Regions from separate parts of the Microbacterium alkaliflavum genome, predicted to be linked through region 2. Evidence: predicted binding sites of a transcription regulator. Region 2 holds the regulator's gene; each other region holds the start of a gene.

The links. The regulator LexA, encoded in region 2, represses DNA repair genes until DNA is damaged. The targets are predictions, from matches to a motif close to TCGAACANNTGTTCGA.
Region 1: the regulator LexA is predicted to act here: its motif matches at 2,273-2,288, upstream of ACH3VR_RS18635 (HNH endonuclease signature motif containing protein).
Region 3: the regulator LexA is predicted to act here: its motif matches at 4,109-4,124, upstream of ACH3VR_RS16215 (HNH endonuclease signature motif containing protein).

Annotation. Positions count from the first base shown of each region.
Region 1 covers NZ_JBIQWL010000009.1:62,717-68,827, forward strand. The annotation lists gene ACH3VR_RS18620 (cytidylyltransferase domain-containing protein) at 1-36, shown strand, start outside; gene ACH3VR_RS18625 (N-acetylneuraminate synthase family protein) at 33-905, shown strand; gene ACH3VR_RS18630 (DUF6716 putative glycosyltransferase) at 902-2,176, shown strand; gene ACH3VR_RS18635 (HNH endonuclease signature motif containing protein) at 2,349-3,584, shown strand; gene ACH3VR_RS18640 (type II and III secretion system protein family protein) at 4,544-4,915, shown strand; gene ACH3VR_RS18645 (FUSC family protein) at 4,899-5,945, opposite strand; gene ACH3VR_RS18650 (hypothetical protein) at 6,081-6,111, shown strand, end outside.
Region 2 covers NZ_JBIQWL010000003.1:566,022-572,132, forward strand. The annotation lists gene metE (5-methyltetrahydropteroyltriglutamate--homocysteine S-methyltransferase) at 1-1,757, shown strand, start outside; gene ACH3VR_RS11680 (hypothetical protein) at 1,754-3,436, opposite strand; gene lexA (transcriptional repressor LexA) at 3,583-4,263, opposite strand; gene ACH3VR_RS11690 (LysM peptidoglycan-binding domain-containing protein) at 4,523-4,900, shown strand; gene ACH3VR_RS11695 (histidinol-phosphate transaminase) at 4,935-6,029, shown strand; gene hisB (imidazoleglycerol-phosphate dehydratase HisB) at 6,026-6,111, shown strand, end outside.
Region 3 covers NZ_JBIQWL010000006.1:125,428-131,538, forward strand. The annotation lists gene ACH3VR_RS16190 (ABC transporter substrate-binding protein) at 1-564, shown strand, start outside; gene ACH3VR_RS16195 (LLM class flavin-dependent oxidoreductase) at 640-1,812, shown strand; partial or broken gene ACH3VR_RS16200 (GNAT family N-acetyltransferase) at 1,947-2,237, shown strand; gene ACH3VR_RS16205 (hypothetical protein) at 2,307-2,939, opposite strand; gene ACH3VR_RS16210 (MBL fold metallo-hydrolase) at 3,063-3,899, opposite strand; gene ACH3VR_RS16215 (HNH endonuclease signature motif containing protein) at 4,215-5,549, shown strand; gene ACH3VR_RS16220 (FAD-dependent oxidoreductase) at 5,589-6,111, opposite strand, start outside.

The DNA of each region.
Region 1 (6,111 bases), on a different contig from region 2:
AACGTCACCAGCCAAGAGAAGAGGAGCACCCGATGACCGTCACGATCGGAACCCGTGTCGTCGGAGGCGGCCGTCCCGCCTACGTCATCGCCGAGATCGGCCTGAACCACAACGGCGACGTCGAGCTCGCCAAAAAGCTCATCGACGTCGCGGCCGACGCGGGCGCCGACGCCGTCAAGTTCCAGAAGCGCACACCCGAGCTCGCGACCCCCGAGCACATGCGCGACACGCTGCGCGAGACGCCGTGGGGCACGATGACCTACCTCGACTACCGTCGCCGCGTCGAGTTCGGCCGCGACGAGTACATCGAGATCTCCGACCACGCCCTGCTCCGCGGCCTCGAGTGGTTCGCGTCGCCGTGGGACGTGCCGAGCGTCGCCTTCCTCGAAGACCTCGGCGTCGTCGCGCACAAGGTCGCCTCGGCGTCGGTCACCGACATCGAGATGCTCGAAGCGCTGCGCGACACGGGAAAGCCCGTCATCCTCTCGACCGGCATGTCGACGATCGAGCAGATCGACCGCGCCATCGAGGTGCTCGGCACCGACAAGCTCGTGCTGATGCACGCGACCTCGACCTACCCGATGGAGCCCGACGAGGCGAACCTCCGCGTCATCCCGGTGCTGCGCGACCGCTACCCCGGCGTGCCCGTCGGCTACTCGGGCCACGAGCGCGGCCTGCAGATCTCCCTAGCGGCCGTCGCCCTCGGCGCCGTCGCCGTCGAGCGCCACATCACCCTCGACCGCACGATGTGGGGCTCCGACCACGCCGCCTCGCTCGAGCCGACCGGACTTCAGCACCTCGTGCGCGACATCCGCGTCATCGAAGCGGCCCTCGGCGACGGCGTCAAGCGCGTCTTCCCGGGTGAGCTCGCGCCGATGGCGAAGCTGCGGCGCGTCCCGGCGTGACCAAGCCCGTCGGAAAGGCGGAGCACGCGGCGCCCCGGCGCCTGCGCGTGGTCGGCGTCGCCGACACCGACTCGTACGTCAAGTGGGCGGCGGCGCTCCTGGGCGGCATGGATGACGAGTGGGATGCTGAGCTCTTCGTGCTCGACACCCCGGTCGTCGTCAGCGGGGCCCAGGAGAGCGCGGCGGTCGACGGCAGCGGCCTCGCACGCGTGACGCGCGTCGCCTACGCCGAGCTCGAGGAGCGCCTCGCCGTCGCGCGGCCGGACGCCGTGCTCGTCGCGGCGCGCGGACCGCTCGTGCGGGTCGTCGCGCGCCTCGTGGCAGGCCTCGTGCCGCGACCGGTCATCGTGTCGGGGCTGCCCGGCATCTCGATCCCCGCGACGCGGAAGGCGCTCGTCTACCGCACGCAGTGCGACCTGTTCGTGCTGCACTCGCGGCGCGAGATCCACGAGTTCGCGGCGCTCGCGCAGGCGCGCGGCATGTCGCAGCGGTTCGCCCTGACGCGGCTGCCGTTCGCCGAGCGTGCGGCGACGCCGACTCCCGCGGCCCCGGGCGGCACCGACCTCGTGTTCGCGGCGCAGGCCATCGTGCCGCGCGAGCGCGAAGACCGGCTGCGGGTCGCGCGGCTGCTCGTGCGCGCCGCCGAGGCCGATCCGACGCGCCGGGTCGTGCTCAAGCTGCGGGCGCAGGCCGGCGAGCACCAGACGCACGCCGAAGAAGACGCCTTCCCCGAGCTCATCGCGTCGCTGGGCGACGTTCCGGCGAACCTCGTGACCTCCACAGCGCCCATGTCGAAGGCGCTCGACACGGCGGAAGGCCTCGTCACGGTCAGCTCGACCGCCGCGATCGAGGCCGTCGCGCGAGGCATCCCGGTCGTCGCCCTCGACGTCTTCGGCGTCTCGAGCAAGCTCATCAACGAGGTGTTCGACGGCAGCGGGCTGTTCGGCGACGAGGATGACGTCGTCGCGCGGAGGTTCCGGCATCCCTCGCCCTCCTGGCTGCGCGACAACTACTTCCACGCCGCTGCGGACGACGACCTCGGCATGCTGCTCGCCGCCCTCGTCGCGAGACGCCGCGAAGGCCGCCTCGCGCCGAAGCCGCCGCTGGCGCGCACCGGCGGACGGCTGCGCGATGCGTGGGAGCGCAAGCTCGTGCTGGGCGCCAACGACCGCACGGCGGGCGGCACCGCGGCGCTCGTGATCGGGATGCCGCTGCGCGGCGCCGTGCGCGCGGTGCAGCGACTGCGCAAGCCGCGGGCGACGGCGGCGTAGACGCGGCGAGGCGGTGCAGCCCCATGGTGTGCGAAGATAGATTCGAATCTGATTCTAATGCCGATCCCAGATTTCAGGCTCGAGATCTTGTGTTTGTAGAAGATGTGTTCTAGACTGAGGTATGGCGCTGGATGTGGTGGATGCCTCTGAGGACGACTTCTTCGTCCCTGATGTGCCGGACGCGCTCGACCTGGTTCTGGAGGTCGCCGACATGATGTCGATCTTCGCCGCGCAGCGATTCGTGCGGATCGACGGGATGCGGTGCGAGGCTCTGGCTGAGGCGGGACGGTACGGCTCGCAGTTGAACGGGATCGCCGAGCGATCGGTGCGTCTCGAACTGGCCGCGGCGCTGCGCATCACGGAGTACGCCGCCGATGAGCTGATCCGGCTCGCCGAAGCGGTCGTGCGCCGCTACCCGCAGGTGCTCGATTCGCTGTCACGGGCGGGGATGACCGAGAAGCATGCGAGCATCCTCGTGGACGGTCTGGACGAGCTCGAGCCGGACCTGCTGGACGGCGTGCTGCCGGAGGCGGTCGCGCTGGCTGAGGCCGAGCCGGTGGGCAGTTTCCGTCGCCGGCTGCGCAAGCTGATCGACACGGCACGCGTGGACACGCTGGCCGAGCGGCACGAGGCCGCGGTGGAGAAGCGGCGCACTTTCATCGAGCCTGCCGAGGATGGCATGGCGTCGTGGACGCTGATCGGCCCGGCGGTCGAGGTGCGGGCGGGGTTCGACCGCGTCACCGCCGTGGCGAAGGTGATCGGTGCGCAGCCTGAGGAGACGCGGACGCTGGATCAGATCCGCTCGGACGTCATGTTCGACCTGCTGATCGAGGGGAACACCGGCGTGCATCCCGTGCAGGCGCGGGGCATCCAGGCGAAGGTTCACGTCACCGTCCCCGTGCTCGCGCGCCTGGAGGACGGGGCGCGGGCAGAGGGGGAACCGGCTGTTGGCGAGGGAATCGGACCGGTCCCGGTCGAGGTGGCACGCGAACTGTGCGGATCGGCGCCGACGATGACGCGCATCCTCACCGATCCCGAGACGGGGATGGTGCTCTCGGTGAGCCGGGATCGGTACGAGACGCCGCCGTGGCTGCGAAGAATCGTCACCTGGCGGGCCGAGCGGTGCATGGCTCCCGGATGCACCATGCCGGCCTCTCGATGTCAGATCGACCATTCGATCGCCTGGGAGCATGGCGGGCATACCTCGCTCGGCAACCTCTGTCCCCTCTGCCAAGGGCATCACACCGTCAAACACCACGGCGGCTGGACCGTCACCCAGATCGAGGGCAGCGGTGGCGCGCTGGAGTGGATCTCACCGACCGGTCGACGCTACCTCGTACAGCCCGAACGCAAGGTCCCCGTCTTCACACCGGTCGCCGTCGCCACCGACGGCCGGCCGCCGTTCTGACCCCGCTGTTCCTCGCGGGCTGAGGCCTGCCCCACCCGGTCGCTGAGCCCGTCGAGGGGTTGACGTCCGGGCCCGCGAGGACCTCAGCGTCCGTTACGTCACCTGTGACGCCGATCCGGTCGCTGAGCTTGTCGAAGCGTCGAAGCCCGAACCTGCGAGGACCGTGGAGCCGGGCCCGCCCGGCGTCCCTCGCAGGGTCGAGGTCGACCCCTCGACAAGCTCGGGGACCGATGCCTGGCGTGACGCCGATCCGGTCGCTGAGCTTTGTCGAAGCGTCGAAGCGCGAACCTGCGAGGACCGTGGAGCTGGGCCTGCCCGGCGTCCCTCGTCGGGCGAGGTCGACCCCTCGACAAGCGCGGGGACCGATGCCTGGCGTGACGCCGAGCCGGTCGCTGAGCTCGTCGAAGCGTCGAAGCGTGAACCTGCGAGGACCGGGATCCGGGACTGCCCGGCGTCCCTCGCCGGGTCGAGGTCGAACCCTCGACCAGCTCGGGGACCGGCCCGGTCTTGCTCGATCCGGTCGCTGAGCGTGTCGAAGCGTCGAAGCGTGAACCTGCGAGGACCGGGATCCGGGACTGCCCGGCGTCCCTCGCCGGTTCGAGGTCGACCCCTCGACAAGCTCGGGGACCGGCCCTGCCTTGCTCGATCCGGTCGCTGAGCTTGTCGAAGCGTCGAAGCGCGAACCTGCGAGGACCGTGGACCCGGGCCTGCCCCGCGTCCCTCGTCGGGTCGAGGTCGACCCTCGACAAGCTCGGGGACCGATATCCCGGGCAGGGCCCAACCCGACCCGGTCGCTCAGGCTCCTCGTCGGGTCGAGGTCGACCCCTCGACAAGCTCGGGGACCGATATCCCGGCCATGGCCCCAACCACTCGCTGAGATTGTCGAAGCGTCCAGAACCCAAAGGAGCGAGGATCGATCGCGGTGGACGCAGGCGCCGGGGCGGTGTCATGCTGAGCGCGTGAAGCGCGCGGGTGCGTGGGGTGCCGCACTGATCTTCGTGGCGGTCGTGCTGTCGGGGTGCGCCCAGGCGGCGACGCCGGCCATCGAGCCTGTCGTCATGCAGGTCGACGACCTGCAGGGCGAGACGGTGCAGCTCGTCGTCGGGCAGGTGCTCGACATCGACACGGGCTCGCTCGCCGTCGACAGCTACAGCGGCGACGTCGCCGATCCCGAGGTCGCCGAGTTCGTGCCCGGCCACGAAGACGGCGGCGCGCTCTACAACCCGGGCGTGAAGGGCCTCGCCGAGGGCTCGACGCAGGTCGTGCTGAAGAACTCCGACGGAGGCATCCAGAACGTCACCTTCACCGTCGAGGTCAACGCGACTCAGTAGGCTCCGTCAGCGTCGCGTGGATGCGTCGGAGGTCCTCCAGGAGCGACCCGATCAGCACCCAGTGGGCAGGCGAGGGGCGAAGGATCGTGAGCTGCGACGTGAGCGCTGCCGTGTCGTCGGGAACGGATGCCTCGGCCGGCGCCGGCTCGGCTCGGGCCACCTGCAGCCGCACATCGTGGGCCGCGCGCCGCAGCTGCTCCGCGATCGCGGGAACGGCCGGCTCGGATTCGAGGCTGGCGTCGTAGCGCTCGCTGCACGCGCGGGTCATGCCGATCATCTGCGTCACGATGGGCCGGAACCGGTCGAGCAGGGCCCCGACGGCGTCGAGCTCGTCGCGGTGCCGACGGCCGCGCGGGTTGAGGGTGAGCGAATCGGCGCCCGCCGCGATGGCGGCCTCGGCAGCCTCAAGCGTGGGCCGCACGGCGCGGGCGTCGTCGAGCAGTTGCGCGAGCTCGGACGGCGTCTTGGGCGTCGCGAGCGCATCGGCGAGCCGGTCCAGCGCATCGGCCAGCGCGTCGCCGAGCTCGTCCACCGCCCGGTGGGCGGGCGCGATGGCGACGGGCGGGACGATCGCGAGGTTCACGACGATGCCGATGATCGCGCCGATGAGCGTCTCGAGCACGCGGTCGAAGGCGTACGAGGGTGAGGCCGTGCCGAGCGCGAGCACCAGGATGGCGCTGATCGCGACCTGGTTGGCCGTGCCGGGCGTCATGCGCAGCGCCCACGCGAGGAGCAGCGACACGGCCGTCGTCACGAGGATCACCCAGGTGGCATTGCCCAGCAGGAGGCTCAGCGCCGACGCGATCAGGACGCCCGCGATCACCCCGACGCTGCGCTCGATGGCGCGGGTGAGCGACTGGTTGAGACTCGGCTGCACGACCAGGAGGGCCGCGATGGCCGCGAACACGGGCGGCGTCGCCGGGAAGAGGTAGCTGCACACGAGCCAGGCGGCCCCGGTGGCGACGGCGGACTTCGCGACCTGCAGGAGCGGAGCGCGCCGCGAGGCGCGGAGGCTGGCGGTCATGCTCATGGCTCCACGCTAGGCCGCGCCCTCGCGTTCGCACTCCGCGGGAACGGTGGGTCGTGTTCGACGGGTCAAGCCCTTTGCCGGACTCTCGCCGAACACCGAGGTTGAGGGCGTATCACTCGTGGTCGAGGGAGGAGCATGACCGAGTCCGCCGAAACCGACGATCGTC
Region 2 (6,111 bases):
ACCGCCTCGACGACCTTCTCCCCGCGTACGTCGAGCTGCTCGCTTCGCTCCGCACGGCGGGGGCGGAATGGGTGCAGCTCGACGAGCCCGCGCTCGTGAGCGAGAGCCTGCCGGTGGATGCCGCCGAACTCGCCGCTGCTGCGACGCGTGCCTACGGCGTGCTCGGCGCCGCCGCGGACCGTCCCGCGATCCTCGTCGCGGCCCCGTACGCCCAGCTGACCCCCGCTGCGTGGCGCGCGCTCGCCGCCGCCCCCGTCGAGGCGCTCTCGCTCGACCTCACACGCGGCGCGGTGCCGGCGGCCGCGCCCGGACTCGCGGGCAAGACGCTCGTCGGCGGTGTCGTCGACGGCCGCAACATCTGGCGCGGCGACCTCGAAGCCGCCTGGGCGAAGCTCGGCGAGCTCGCGGCTCTCGCCGGCGGCGTGAGCGTCGGCACCTCGACGTCGCTGCAGCACGTCCCGCACGACGTCGCCCTCGACCCCGAGCTGGACACCCGCCTCGTGTCGTGGCTCGCCTTCGCCGACCAGAAGGTCGCGCAGGTCGCGACGCTCGCGCGCGGCCTCGCCGAAGGACGCGCGGCGATCGACGCCGACATGGCTGCCGCATCCCTCGCCCTCGCCGACCGTCTCGGCGCACCCGGCGTGCGCGACGGCGCCGTGCGGGGCCGCGCGGCGCAGCTGGGCGCCGCCGACTTCACGCGCGACGACCACGAGATCCGTCTCGCTGCGCAGGAGGCCGCCCTCGACCTGCCGGTGCTGCCGACCACGACGATCGGATCCTTCCCGCAGACGGGCGACATCCGCCGGTTCCGCGCGCAGCACGACCGCGGCGAGCTGTCGACCGCCGAGTACGAGGAGCTGCTGCGCCTCGAGATCGCCGCCGTCGTCGGGCTGCAGGAGGAACTGGGACTCGACGTGCTCGTGCACGGCGAGCCCGAGCGCAACGACATGGTGCAGTATTTCGCCGAGAACCTCGGCGGATTCGCCGTGACGCGCAACGGCTGGGTGCAGTCGTACGGATCGCGCGCGACGCGCCCGTCGATCCTGTGGGGCGACGTGTCACGCCCCGCCCCCATCACGGTGACGTGGTCGCAGTTCGCGCAGTCGCTGTCCGACCGGCCGGTCAAGGGAATGCTGACGGGTCCCGTCACGATCCTCGCGTGGTCGTTCGTGCGCGACGATCAGCCCCTCGGCGAGACGGCGAACCAGGTGGCGCTCGCACTGCGCGACGAGATCGCCGACCTCGAGGCGGCCGGCATCGGCATCGTCCAGGTCGACGAGCCGGCCCTGCGTGAGCTGCTGCCGCTGAAGCAGGGCGACCAGCCCGCCTACCTCGAATGGTCGGTCGACTCGTTCCGCCTCGCGACCGCGGGTGCGCAGCCGGAGACGCAGGTGCACACGCACCTCTGCTACTCGGAGTTCGCGGTCGTCATCGACGCCATCGCGGCGCTCGACGCCGACGTCACCTCGATCGAGGCGGCCCGCAGCCGCGGCGAGGTCATCTCGGACATCGCGACGTCGGGCTTCACGCACGGCATCGGGCCCGGCGTGTACGACATCCACTCGCCGCGCGTGCCGTCGGTCGCCGAGATCGCCGACCTCCTGCGCCGCGCCGTCGACGAGCTGCCGCTGCGACAGGTGTGGGTCAACCCGGACTGCGGGCTCAAGACCCGCGCCTACCCCGAGACGGTCGCCTCGCTCCAGAATCTCGTCGAGGCGACGCGTCTCGTGCGGCAGGGTGTGGGCGTCGCGGTCTAGCGACGGGGCTTGGTCTTCGTAGACCCGGATGCCTCGGCGGCGCCCTCCTCGGAGGTCGCCGCCGGGGCATCCTCCGTCTCGGCCTCGGCCTCGGGCTCGGCCTCGGCCTCGGCCTCGGGCTCGGCCTCGGGCGCGGGCTCAGGTTCAGGTTCGGGCTCGGGTTCGGGCTCGGGCGCGGCCTTCGGGTCATCGACGCTCGGCGCGGTGTCGTCGGCGTCCGCCCCGGTGTCGTCGGCGGTCGTCTCCGTCCACACGGCGAGGGCTGCGGCTGAGGCCTGCGCATCGGCGGCGGCCGCCTCGGCATCGGCAGCGGCGAGTTCCGCGTCGATCGCGGCGCCCGTCGCCACCTCGGCCTCGGTCGGAGTGATCAGCTCCTCGGGGCGCTTCTGGAGCAGCTCGAGCACCCAGGCGACGGCGAAGGCGACGACGATGACGAGGAGCACGTCACCGGCCGACAGCGGCCGCAGGGCGTAGAGCCAGAGCACCGCGAGGATCGCAATGACGACGCGGATCAGCACGCGGGAGCGCGCCAGCCACAGACCGAACCCGCCCGTGTTCAGGCCCCGTGCCGCGAGCGAGCGGCGGGCGGACGAGTTCATGCTGCGCACGACACCGCGCGAGCGGACGGCGGGCGACGAGCCGCCCATGAACCAGCCGAGCACCGCGATGAAGACACCGAGCAGGGCGATGATCGCCGCCGTCTGGCGCATCGACTCGATCAGCTGGCCGTAGATGACGTCGAGCGCCGCGACCGACAGGTCGAGCTGCGCGCCCGCCTGTCCGATGAGCGGATAGCCGACGGCGAACCCGAGCGCGAGCGCGCCGCCGCCGAGGGCGAAGCCGATGCCGGTGCCGACGATCGCGACGCTGCGTCGGCGGGCGATCAGGATGCCGAGGCCGAACAGCGCGAGGGTGATGATCGGCAGCCACCAGCCGAGGGTCGATGCGATCGCGTAGGTCGTGCGGATCGTGACGAGGGCGGAGCCCGTGCCGATGATGACGACCTTGTCGATCGTCGGGATCATCGACGCGACGCCGACCCCCCGGTCGACGAGGTTCTGCTTCACGCGGTCGACGATGGCGCCGAGCTGGATGCCGACCCCCTGGTCCGTCATGACGACGACGCCGTTGCCGTCGGACGTGGCCGCCGCGGTCAGCGCGCGGTGCGCGGCGCGCGTCGTCGTGGCCCACACGTCGGCGAAGGCGTCCGACTGCACGACACGGGTCACCGTCGTGTTGACGAGGTTCTGCAGACCGTCGGCCGCGGGCGCCTTGAGCAGGTCGAGCGCCTGCTTGGCGCGCGGGCCGAGGCCCAGATCGGAGATGCCGTCGAAGACGTTGGAAGTGAGCTGCTTGAAGTCGACCTGCGCCTGGATGGCGTCCATCGTCTCGTCGACGATCATCTGCTGCACGGCGGGGTCGCTCGCGAGCGGAGCGAGGGTGTTGACGAATGCCTCTTCGTCCACGAGCTGCACGCGCGCCCAGGCGCTGACGATCGACACCGGCACGAGGATCGCCGCGATGACGATCACGAGTGCGGAGACCCACGCGCGCCACGTGCCCTTGCGGCGAGGAGCCGCGGGGGCGGGCTCGACAGGCGCCGTGACGCGCAGGTTCTCGTTCTCCGTGCGCAGGCGCTCGACTTCAGCGCGGAGATCGTCGATCTCGGACGTGGCCATGTCCCCACCTTTCCTCGGCGCCACCCCCGGCGCCCTGGGGCCATTGTGCCCGCCGGTGCCCACGTTGGCCATGGATACGCGTCCGGCCTCGTCCTGCGTGGGCGAGGCCGGGACAGAGGGGCGGGATGCCTCCGCCGCGGAGGCTGTCAGACGGCGCGCAGGACCGCCACGACCTTGCCGAGCACCACCGCGTCGTCGCCGAGGATCGGCTCGAAGGCGGAGTTGCGCGGGAGGAGCCAGGTATGGCCGTCGCGCTGGCGGAACGCCTTGACGGTCGCCTCGCCCTCGAGCATGGCCGCGACGATGTCTCCGTTCTCGGCCGTCGCCTGCGAGCGCACCACGACCCAGTCGCCGTCGCAGATCGCCGCATCGATCATGGACTCGCCCACGATCTTGAGCATGAACAGGTCGCCCTTGCCGACGAGCTGGCGGGGAAGGGGGAAGATCTCTTCGATCTGCTGGTCGGCGGTGATCGGCACTCCCGCGGCGATGCGGCCGACGAGCGGCACGAGTGCCGCGTCGCCGACGGACGGCGCGGTGTCGGCCGGATTCTCGGCGGCGACACCCGGGAGGTCGATGAGCACCTCCATGGCGCGTGTCTTGCCGGCGTCGCGCCGCAGATAGCCGCTCAGCTCGAGCTGGTTGAGCTGGTGCGTGACGCTCGAGAGCGACTTGAGGCCGACGGCGTCGCCGATCTCGCGCATGCTCGGCGGGTAGCCGTGGCGCGCGATGGAGCGCTGGATCACCTCCAGGATCGCGAGTTGCTTGTCGCTCAGGCTCTTGCGCCGGCGGGTCTGAGGCTTGTCGCGGCCGCTCGCGTCGGTCATCGTCGCAGCTCCTGTCTGGCGCTCCGGATGGGCAGCGTCTTCGAATGTCGGAGGCCCGTGGTGGGGTGTCTCTGTCGAAACGGTATCCGGTCGGCGAGGCGATCCGCAGCACCACTGCCCGCGTGTCGCGTTCGAGGGTCCGGAGTCCGATTCGACGCTTGACACCTCATTCTATCGAAGATAACTTCGGAATGAAGGTTCGCATCTGCCTCTCCCGGCCGAGCGGCGGATGCGAACCTCTTCCCTCCAGGAGGACGCCATGACCGCGATCGGCATCACGAGCACCGCTTTCCCGAGCACCACCGCCGCCCCGACGCGCCTTCGTCTCACGACGCGCGGGCGTCGCGTCGTCGCGTTCCTCGCCGCGCTGCCGGCGATCGTCGCGCTGGGGGTCGCCCTCGTCGTGGGCGGCTCCTCCGCACTGGCGTCGCGCGACGCCGGGTCGCCCGCGGGGTCGTTCCAGACGATGACGGTCACGGCGGGCGAGTCGCTGTGGTCGATCGCACAGGAAGTCGCGCCCCAGGCAGACCCGCGTGACGTCGTCGACGCGATCGTGCGCCTCAATGCGCTCGACGGGGTCGCGGTGTCGGCGGGTCAGCGTCTCGCTATCCCCCTGGAGTACGCGCAGGGGCGCTGAGGGCAGGCAGACCGCCGATCCCACGCGCTCTACGATGGGAGAGGTGACCGTCCGCCTGGATCAGCTCCCCCTTCGCGACGACCTCCGCGGCCTGACGCCCTATGGCGCGCCGCAGGCGCCGCTGCCCGTCGCCCTCAACGTCAACGAGAACACGCATCCCGTTCCGCAGGAGGTCGCGGACGACATCCTCGATTCCATCGCACTCGCGCTGCGCGACGTCAACCGCTACCCCGACCGCGAGTTCACTCCGCTGCGCGAAGGCTTCGCCGACTACCTCGGCCACGGCCTCACCCGCGACCAGATCTGGGCAGCCAACGGCTCGAACGAAGTGCTGCAGCACGTGCTGCAGGCCTTCGCCGGTCCCGGCCGCACGAGCTTCGGCTTCGCGCCGACGTACTCGATGTATCCGCTGCTCACGCGCGCCACGGGCGCGACCTGGATCGCCGGTGAGCGCGCCCACGATTTCAGCGTCAGCGCGGAGAGCGCCGCGGCGCAGGTCGCCGATGCCGCGCCCGACGTCGTGTTCCTCTGCGCGCCCAACAACCCGACGGGCACCCCGATGGGCCTCGACGTCGTCGAGGCCGTCTACGACGCGACCGACGGCATCGTCGTCGTCGACGAGGCCTACTTCGAGTTCGCGCCGCGCGAGGAGCGCTCGGCTCTGACGCTCCTGCCCGGTCGTGAGCGGCTGGTGGTCTCGCGCACCATGAGCAAGGCCTTCGCGTTCGCGGGCGCGCGCGTGGGCTATCTCGCCGCCGACCCCACCGTCATCGACGCGCTCCGGCTCGTGCGCCTCCCGTACCACCTGAGCGCCCTCACGCAGGCGGCGGCCGTCGCGGCCCTGCGCCACGCCCCCACGATGCTGCGCATGGTCGACGAGATCGTCGCGCAGCGCGACCGCATCTCGGCGACGCTCGACGCGCTCGGCTACGAGCCGCACGAGTCGTGGACCAACTTCGTGCTCTTCGGGGGGGTCGCCGACCCGGCCGAGACGTGGCAGGCGCTCTACGACCGCGGAGTGCTCATCCGCGACGTCGGCATCCCGCATCACCTGCGCGTCTCGGCGGGCACCGAGGAGGAGACGACCGCGTTCCTCGACGCCCTCGCCTCGATAGAATCGGCCTCATGACGACGCGCACCGCGACGCTCCGCCGTGCGACGAGCGAGTCCACGGTCGAGCTCGAACTCGACCTCGACGGCACCGGCCGCAG
Region 3 (6,111 bases), on a different contig from region 2:
CTCATCACCTCGAACGTCACCGTGACTGAGGAGCGCAAGGACCTGTACGACTTCGCCAGCTACCGTGAGGACGTGCTCGGCTTCTACGTCAAGAGCGACAGCGACATCGACTCGATCAAGGACGCGAACGACATCTCGGGCCTCAAGATCGTCGTCGGCTCGGGCACCAACCAGGAGAAGGTGCTGCTCGCCTGGAACGACGAGCTGAAGGCCGCCGGCAAGGCGCCCGCAGAGCTGCAGTACTACGACGACAACGCGGCGGCCGTGCTCGCGCTCCAGTCGGGCCGTGTCGACGCGACGTTCGGCCCCAACGCGACGTCGGCGTGGGCGGCTCGGGAGACTGGCGACACGAAGCTCGTCGGCCTCGTCCCGGGCGGCTGGCCCGAGACGGCGCAGATCGCGGCGGGTACGAAGAAGGGCAATGGGCTCATCGAGGCCGTCAACATCGTGCTCAACAAGCTCATCGAGGACGGCACCTACCAGGATCTCCTGGACTTCTGGGGTCTCGACTCCGAGGCCGTGACCTCGTCCGAGATCAACCCTCCCGGGCTTCCCCGCTCTTGATCCCTTCGCGTGGCGGGGCCGGTCTGTCCGGCTCCGCCACGCTCTCCCCTTTCTCCCTTTTGCAGTGAGGCAGCCATGACCACCGTCCCCCTCTCCGTCCTCGACCTGTCGCCGTTCGGCGCCGGGCAGACCCCGGCCGATGGGCTGCGCGCCTCGATCGCGCTCGCGCAGCGCGCCGAGCGGCTCGGCTACTCGCGCTACTGGCTCGCCGAGCACCACCTCAACCCGGGCGTCGCGGGCGCGGCCCCCCACGTTCTGCTCGCGTCGATCGCCGATCGGACGTCGCGCATCCGCATCGGCACCGCGGCGACGATCATCGGCAACTACTCGCCGCTGCAGGTCGTCGAGGCCGCCGGCGTCGTCTCGGCGCTCCACCCCGGGCGCTTCGACCTCGGCATCGGCCGCTCGGGCTCGACGAGCTCGGCGCAGACGCCTCCCACCGTCACCGACCGCGAAGACCGCGTTGTCGACGGCCTCGTGCTTCCCGCACCGCTTCCGTTCAACGTCGGCTCGGAGCGCTTCGTCGCGCAGTTCCGGCTGCTGGGGCGCACGGCGGGCGACGCCGACCGTTTCGAGCAGGATGTGCTCGACATCCTCGATCTCATCGGCGGCACCTACATCGCGCCCGAGGGCGTGCCGATCCGCGCGACCCCCGCCGAGGGCCAGGACATCCAGGTGTGGCTGCACGGCAGCACGGCCGGCCCGAGCGCCGACCTCGCGGGCCGGCTCGGCCTGCCGTTCGGCGCGAACTATCACGTGGCCCCCTCGTTCGTGCTCGACGCCGTCGAGGCCTACCGCAAGGCGTTCCGCCCGGGCGTGCTCGCCGAGCCGCGCGTCATCGTGTCGGTCGATGCGCTCGTGGCGGACTCGACGAACGAGGCACTCCGGCTCGCCGCGGGCTTTCCGCACTGGGTGCACAGCATCCGCGCCGGTGACGGGGCCATCCCGTATCCGACGCCGGAGCAGGCACTGGCTTCGCCGCTGGATGCCGAGGCCCTCGCCCTCGTGAGCGACCGCGTCGCGACCCAGTTCGCCGGAAGCCCGGCCGCGGTCGCCGAGCGTCTCGAGACGCTGCAGCGCGTGACGGGCGCCGACGAGCTTCTTGTGACGTCGATCAGCCACGACCCCGCCGATCGCGAGCGATCGTACGAGCTGCTGGCGGAGGTGTGGGGGCTCGAGGCGTGGGAGCCGGAGGTTGGCTCGGCCGCCGCTGTCAAGCGCGAGCTCGAGGCGGCCGGCGTCGCGTGAGCACGGTGTCGATCCGGCTCGTCCGCCCGGAGGAGTATGCGGAGGCGGGTCGGGTGACCGCCTGCGCGTACTCGGCGAGCTACGCCGACCTGTCCGACTCCTACCTCGCGTCCCTGCGCGACGTCGCCGGACGGGTGACCGACGGCGACGTCTGGGTCGCCGTGGATTCGGGCGAGATCGTCGGGACGGTGTGGGTGGCCCCCGAAGGCCGTGCTCTCTCCCCCGTCGCCGAGCCGGGCGAGACAGACTTCCGTCAGCTCGCCGTCGCGCCCTCCGCGCGGGGACGGGGTATCGGCGAGGCCCTCACGCGCCACGTCATCGCCCTGGCCGCCGAGCGCGGATCGCATCGCGTCATCATGAACAGCGGCCCGCAGATGCTCAGCGCCCACGCGCTGTACGCCAAGATCGGCTTCCGCCGTCTCACCGAGCGAGAAGGCGATCGAGGTCGAACCCGGCCGATGGGTCGACCTGCTCACTTTCGGGCTCGATGTGCTTCAGCCCGAGGCGTCGGGAGTATCGCGGGACACCTCGAAGTAGTAGACGGTCGTCGTCACCTGCAGGACCCGGGATGCCGCCACCCCCGCGGCATCCATCGCCCCCTTGAGCGGCCCGTCGTCGTCCCGGACCGTCTCGTTGCGATGCCAGAGCGGGAGCACGTCGATGTCGACCTCCTCGGCGGGCCTCACCAGCGCGAGGATGCGGACGCGCGTTCCGTCGATGTCCACGAGGCCGTCCGCCGTCGGCGCGTACGGGCTGAGATTCAGTCCGAAGGCGTTCTGGATCTCGGCGACGGCCGCCGTGGCGGTGGCATCGTCGGGGAGGTCAGTGGCGTCGTTGCGTCCGCTCCCGGTGGCGTCGTCGAATGCGTAGACGGTTCGCCGCACGGCCGCGCACGAGTATCCCTCGATGTGTCGGTCGTCGAACCCGCCCCTGTCGCTCGTCGTGGATCCGCAGGCGTCGAGGCGGCGCTCGGCGATCTGGTGGACGCCGCTCGGCAGGGGTATGTCGACGCTTTCGAGTACGCGCAGCCCCTCGGCACGCGCAGCGTCGGCGCCGGCGAGCTCCTCCGCGGTGGGTGCCGTGCTGCATCCCGTGACCAGCGCGACGACCAGGCCCGCGAGGACCATCGGGGCGATCGCCCGGCTGGCGCATCGACGTCTCGTCGCGCTGACGCGCCTGTCAGATGGGGTCATTTCGCGGACCCTTGATCAAGGTCACCGCTGCGTCGGACCAGGGCAGCGCCACGCTTCTCAGGTGAGGTCATCGAAGTCGCCGCGCACCCACGCGATGTGCCGGTCGGCCGACCTCCGCACGATGTCCTGCGCATCCGTCGGGATGACGTTGTCGAAATTGCCGTACAGCCGATCGAACGCGAACCGTCCGACCTGGGTCGCGATCCGGTCCACGACGGCGCCGGACAGCGGCAGCCGGTTCGGGTAACTCCGCATGAAGCTCACCGACGTCCTGTCGGGGTTCGCGAAGATCGTGTCGCTCGACAGCAGCACCCCCTTGCCTTCTGCTCCCGCCGCCCAGTGCACGACGGCGCTTCCCGGGAAGTGGCCACCTGGTTGCGTGAGCGTCACGCCTGGCAGGATCTCGATCTCCTCCGACCAGAGCTGAATGACGGGATCGGGCCGGGCCACCCATTCCCGGTCCTTCTCGGCGACGAGCAGCGGCACACCACCGAGCGCACGGCTCCACTCGACCTGCACGCCGTACATGTGCGGATGGCTCGCCACGATCGCGACGACCGGCCCCGTCTTTTGGAGGGCCTCGACACCTGCGTCGTCGAGGAATCCGATCGGATCGAACAGCAGGCTCCCTGCATCCGTGCGGAGGAGCTTCGACTTCTGCCCGATCCCCACACCGGGCGTGCTGCCGACGAGCCAGAGGTCCGGTTCCGCTTCGACGAGCTCGATGCGAGTGCCGGCATCCCTCAGCTCCGCGAGAGTCGTCCACCGCTGACCCTCTGCCGGAACCCACTGCCGATCGTCGGCGCAGATCGCGCACACGTCGACGCGCTCCGCGTGCTCCACCGCGCACGTCGCGCAGATCCAGAAAGACGTCGTCGTCGAGCTGCCGGCCATCGTTGCAGTCAACCACGGGCGGTGCACACACGTCACGGGTGGGTGATTGCGCAGGCGTTCTGGGAGGCACACGCCGATCCGTTCGCGGGCTCGGACGCCGGCGCGAGTCGTCATCGCTGGCGGCGTGACGGAGAGTAGTCGCCGCGCCGCCCGCAGGAACAGGTTCAAGCCTTCGCAGACGTTCGGGCCGAGTTCTGAAGATTGAAGCATCGTAGCTATGTTCGATCATGCACTGATCATCTGCCAGACTTTAGACATTCGTTGGATCCCCGCTTCGAGAGCTCAATGTCGGAAGCTCTCGCTAGTCTCGTATTTATGTACGAATCACTCCTCGACCCGACGAGCGAACTCGACCTGTGGGATGCCGAACTCTATGGCCCACCTGATCGAGCACCCGCACCCGACGCCTCTCTTCACGAGCTCGCCGGCCATGAGCTCGAGGCGTTCGCGCGCCAGCGCCGCCTCGCCGTGGCTCAGGAATACCGGCTCATCGGCGAGATCCTGCGCGAGGCCGAGCTCGAGCCCGACTTCTGGACCGGGCCCGACCCGACGCTCGATCCGCTGTGGGTCGACCATCGCGGGCGCACCGTCTCGGCGATCCGGAAGGAGCGCCGCGACTTCGCGGCGAGGGCCGCGGCGGCCGACGTCGCGCTGCGGCTGCGGATGTCGGAGGCGACCGTGCGCACCCGAGCGTCGCACGCGGAGGCGATGCGCGAGCGGACGCCCCGGCTCTGGTCGCTGTTCCTCGCCGGCCGCGTGAGTGAGCAGAACGCCGTCACGGCGGCGTCCCTCGCCGCGACGCTCCCCGCCGATGCCTGCGAAGCCTGGGCAACCTTCGACGCCCGGGTCGTCGAGGTCGTCGAGGTGCTCACACCGGCGAAGTTCCGCGTGGCGGCCCGCGCCGCCCGCGAACGGGAGCATCCCGAGTCGATCGAGGAGAGACACCGACGCGCGGCTGACGACCGCGGCGTGTGGTCCGCTGCTGAGCTCGACGGCATGGGGTCGCTCGGAGCGAGCATGCCCGCAGCGAAGGCTCGTGCCGCCTGGTCTCGCATCGACGCGATCGCGCGCCGCCTCGCGGCGGCGAAGGGCGAGGAGCGCACACTCGCCCAGCTCCGCGCCGATGTCTTCGCCGATCTGCTCATCTCAGGAGTGACAGAAGCCGCCGGCCCGAATATCCGCGCGATCGTAGCGATCACGGTTCCGGTGCTGACTCTGCTCGGGGCCTCCGACGAGCCCGCGATGCTCGAGGGTTACGGTCCGATCGACATCGAGACGGCGAAGCAGCTCGCGGGGTCGGCCACCTCCTGGATCCGCGTGCTGACGGATCCCGTGACCGGCACCGTCCTCGACGTCGATCGACGAACGCATCGCGTGCCGGCGGACCTCCAGCGGTGGATCCAGGTGACCCAGGCCACGTGCGTCTTCCCCGGATGCTCCCGCCCCGCCCGCGAGTGCGACCTCGACCATCGCCTCGACTGGCAGTACGGCGGCACGACGAGCAGCGACAACCTCGACCCCGCCTGCGAGCACCATCACATGATCAAGCACGGCACGCGATGGGAGTCGTACCGCTGTCCCGCGACCGGGGTCACGTGGTGGGTGAGCCCGACAGGCATGCGATCGGCGAGCGACCCGGCGCCATTCTGAATCAGGCCTACGGGATGCGGATGCTCGATGCCTCAGAGCTCAGTCGCGCGCCACGAGGTCGGCGAGCACACGTCCGATGACGGGAGCGAACTTGAAGCCGTGACCGGAGAACCCCGCGCCCACCGACACGGGCCCGCGGCGCTCGAGGAAGAACGCCGCGTCAGGAGTCGACGTGTAGGTGCACGTGATCTCGGCCGCGGCCGAAGCATCCACCCCGGGAAGCCATTCGTCCGCGTAGCGCCGGATGAGCGCCGAGAGCTCGGCGTCGGGGGTGAACGTGCGCCGGTCGGGATGCGTCTCGGGCCCGACCCCGTGCCAGCCCGCCTTCACGCCCTCGCCGGGCGAGCCCATGCCGTAGACGGCGCTCGGAAACCACGCCGTCGCGGGGTCGGCGGGCGACGAGGCGTGGTTGAAGCCCGGCCAGTCCTCCGGGACGCCGGCGAGCGGCGCGAAGAACGCGGGCTGCTCCTGCGTCACGCGCAGTGGCGGCAGCGAGAAGGACGCTCCGAGCGCGGCGAGCACGTCGACGGTCCACGCGCCTGCGGCCACGACGAGGCGATCC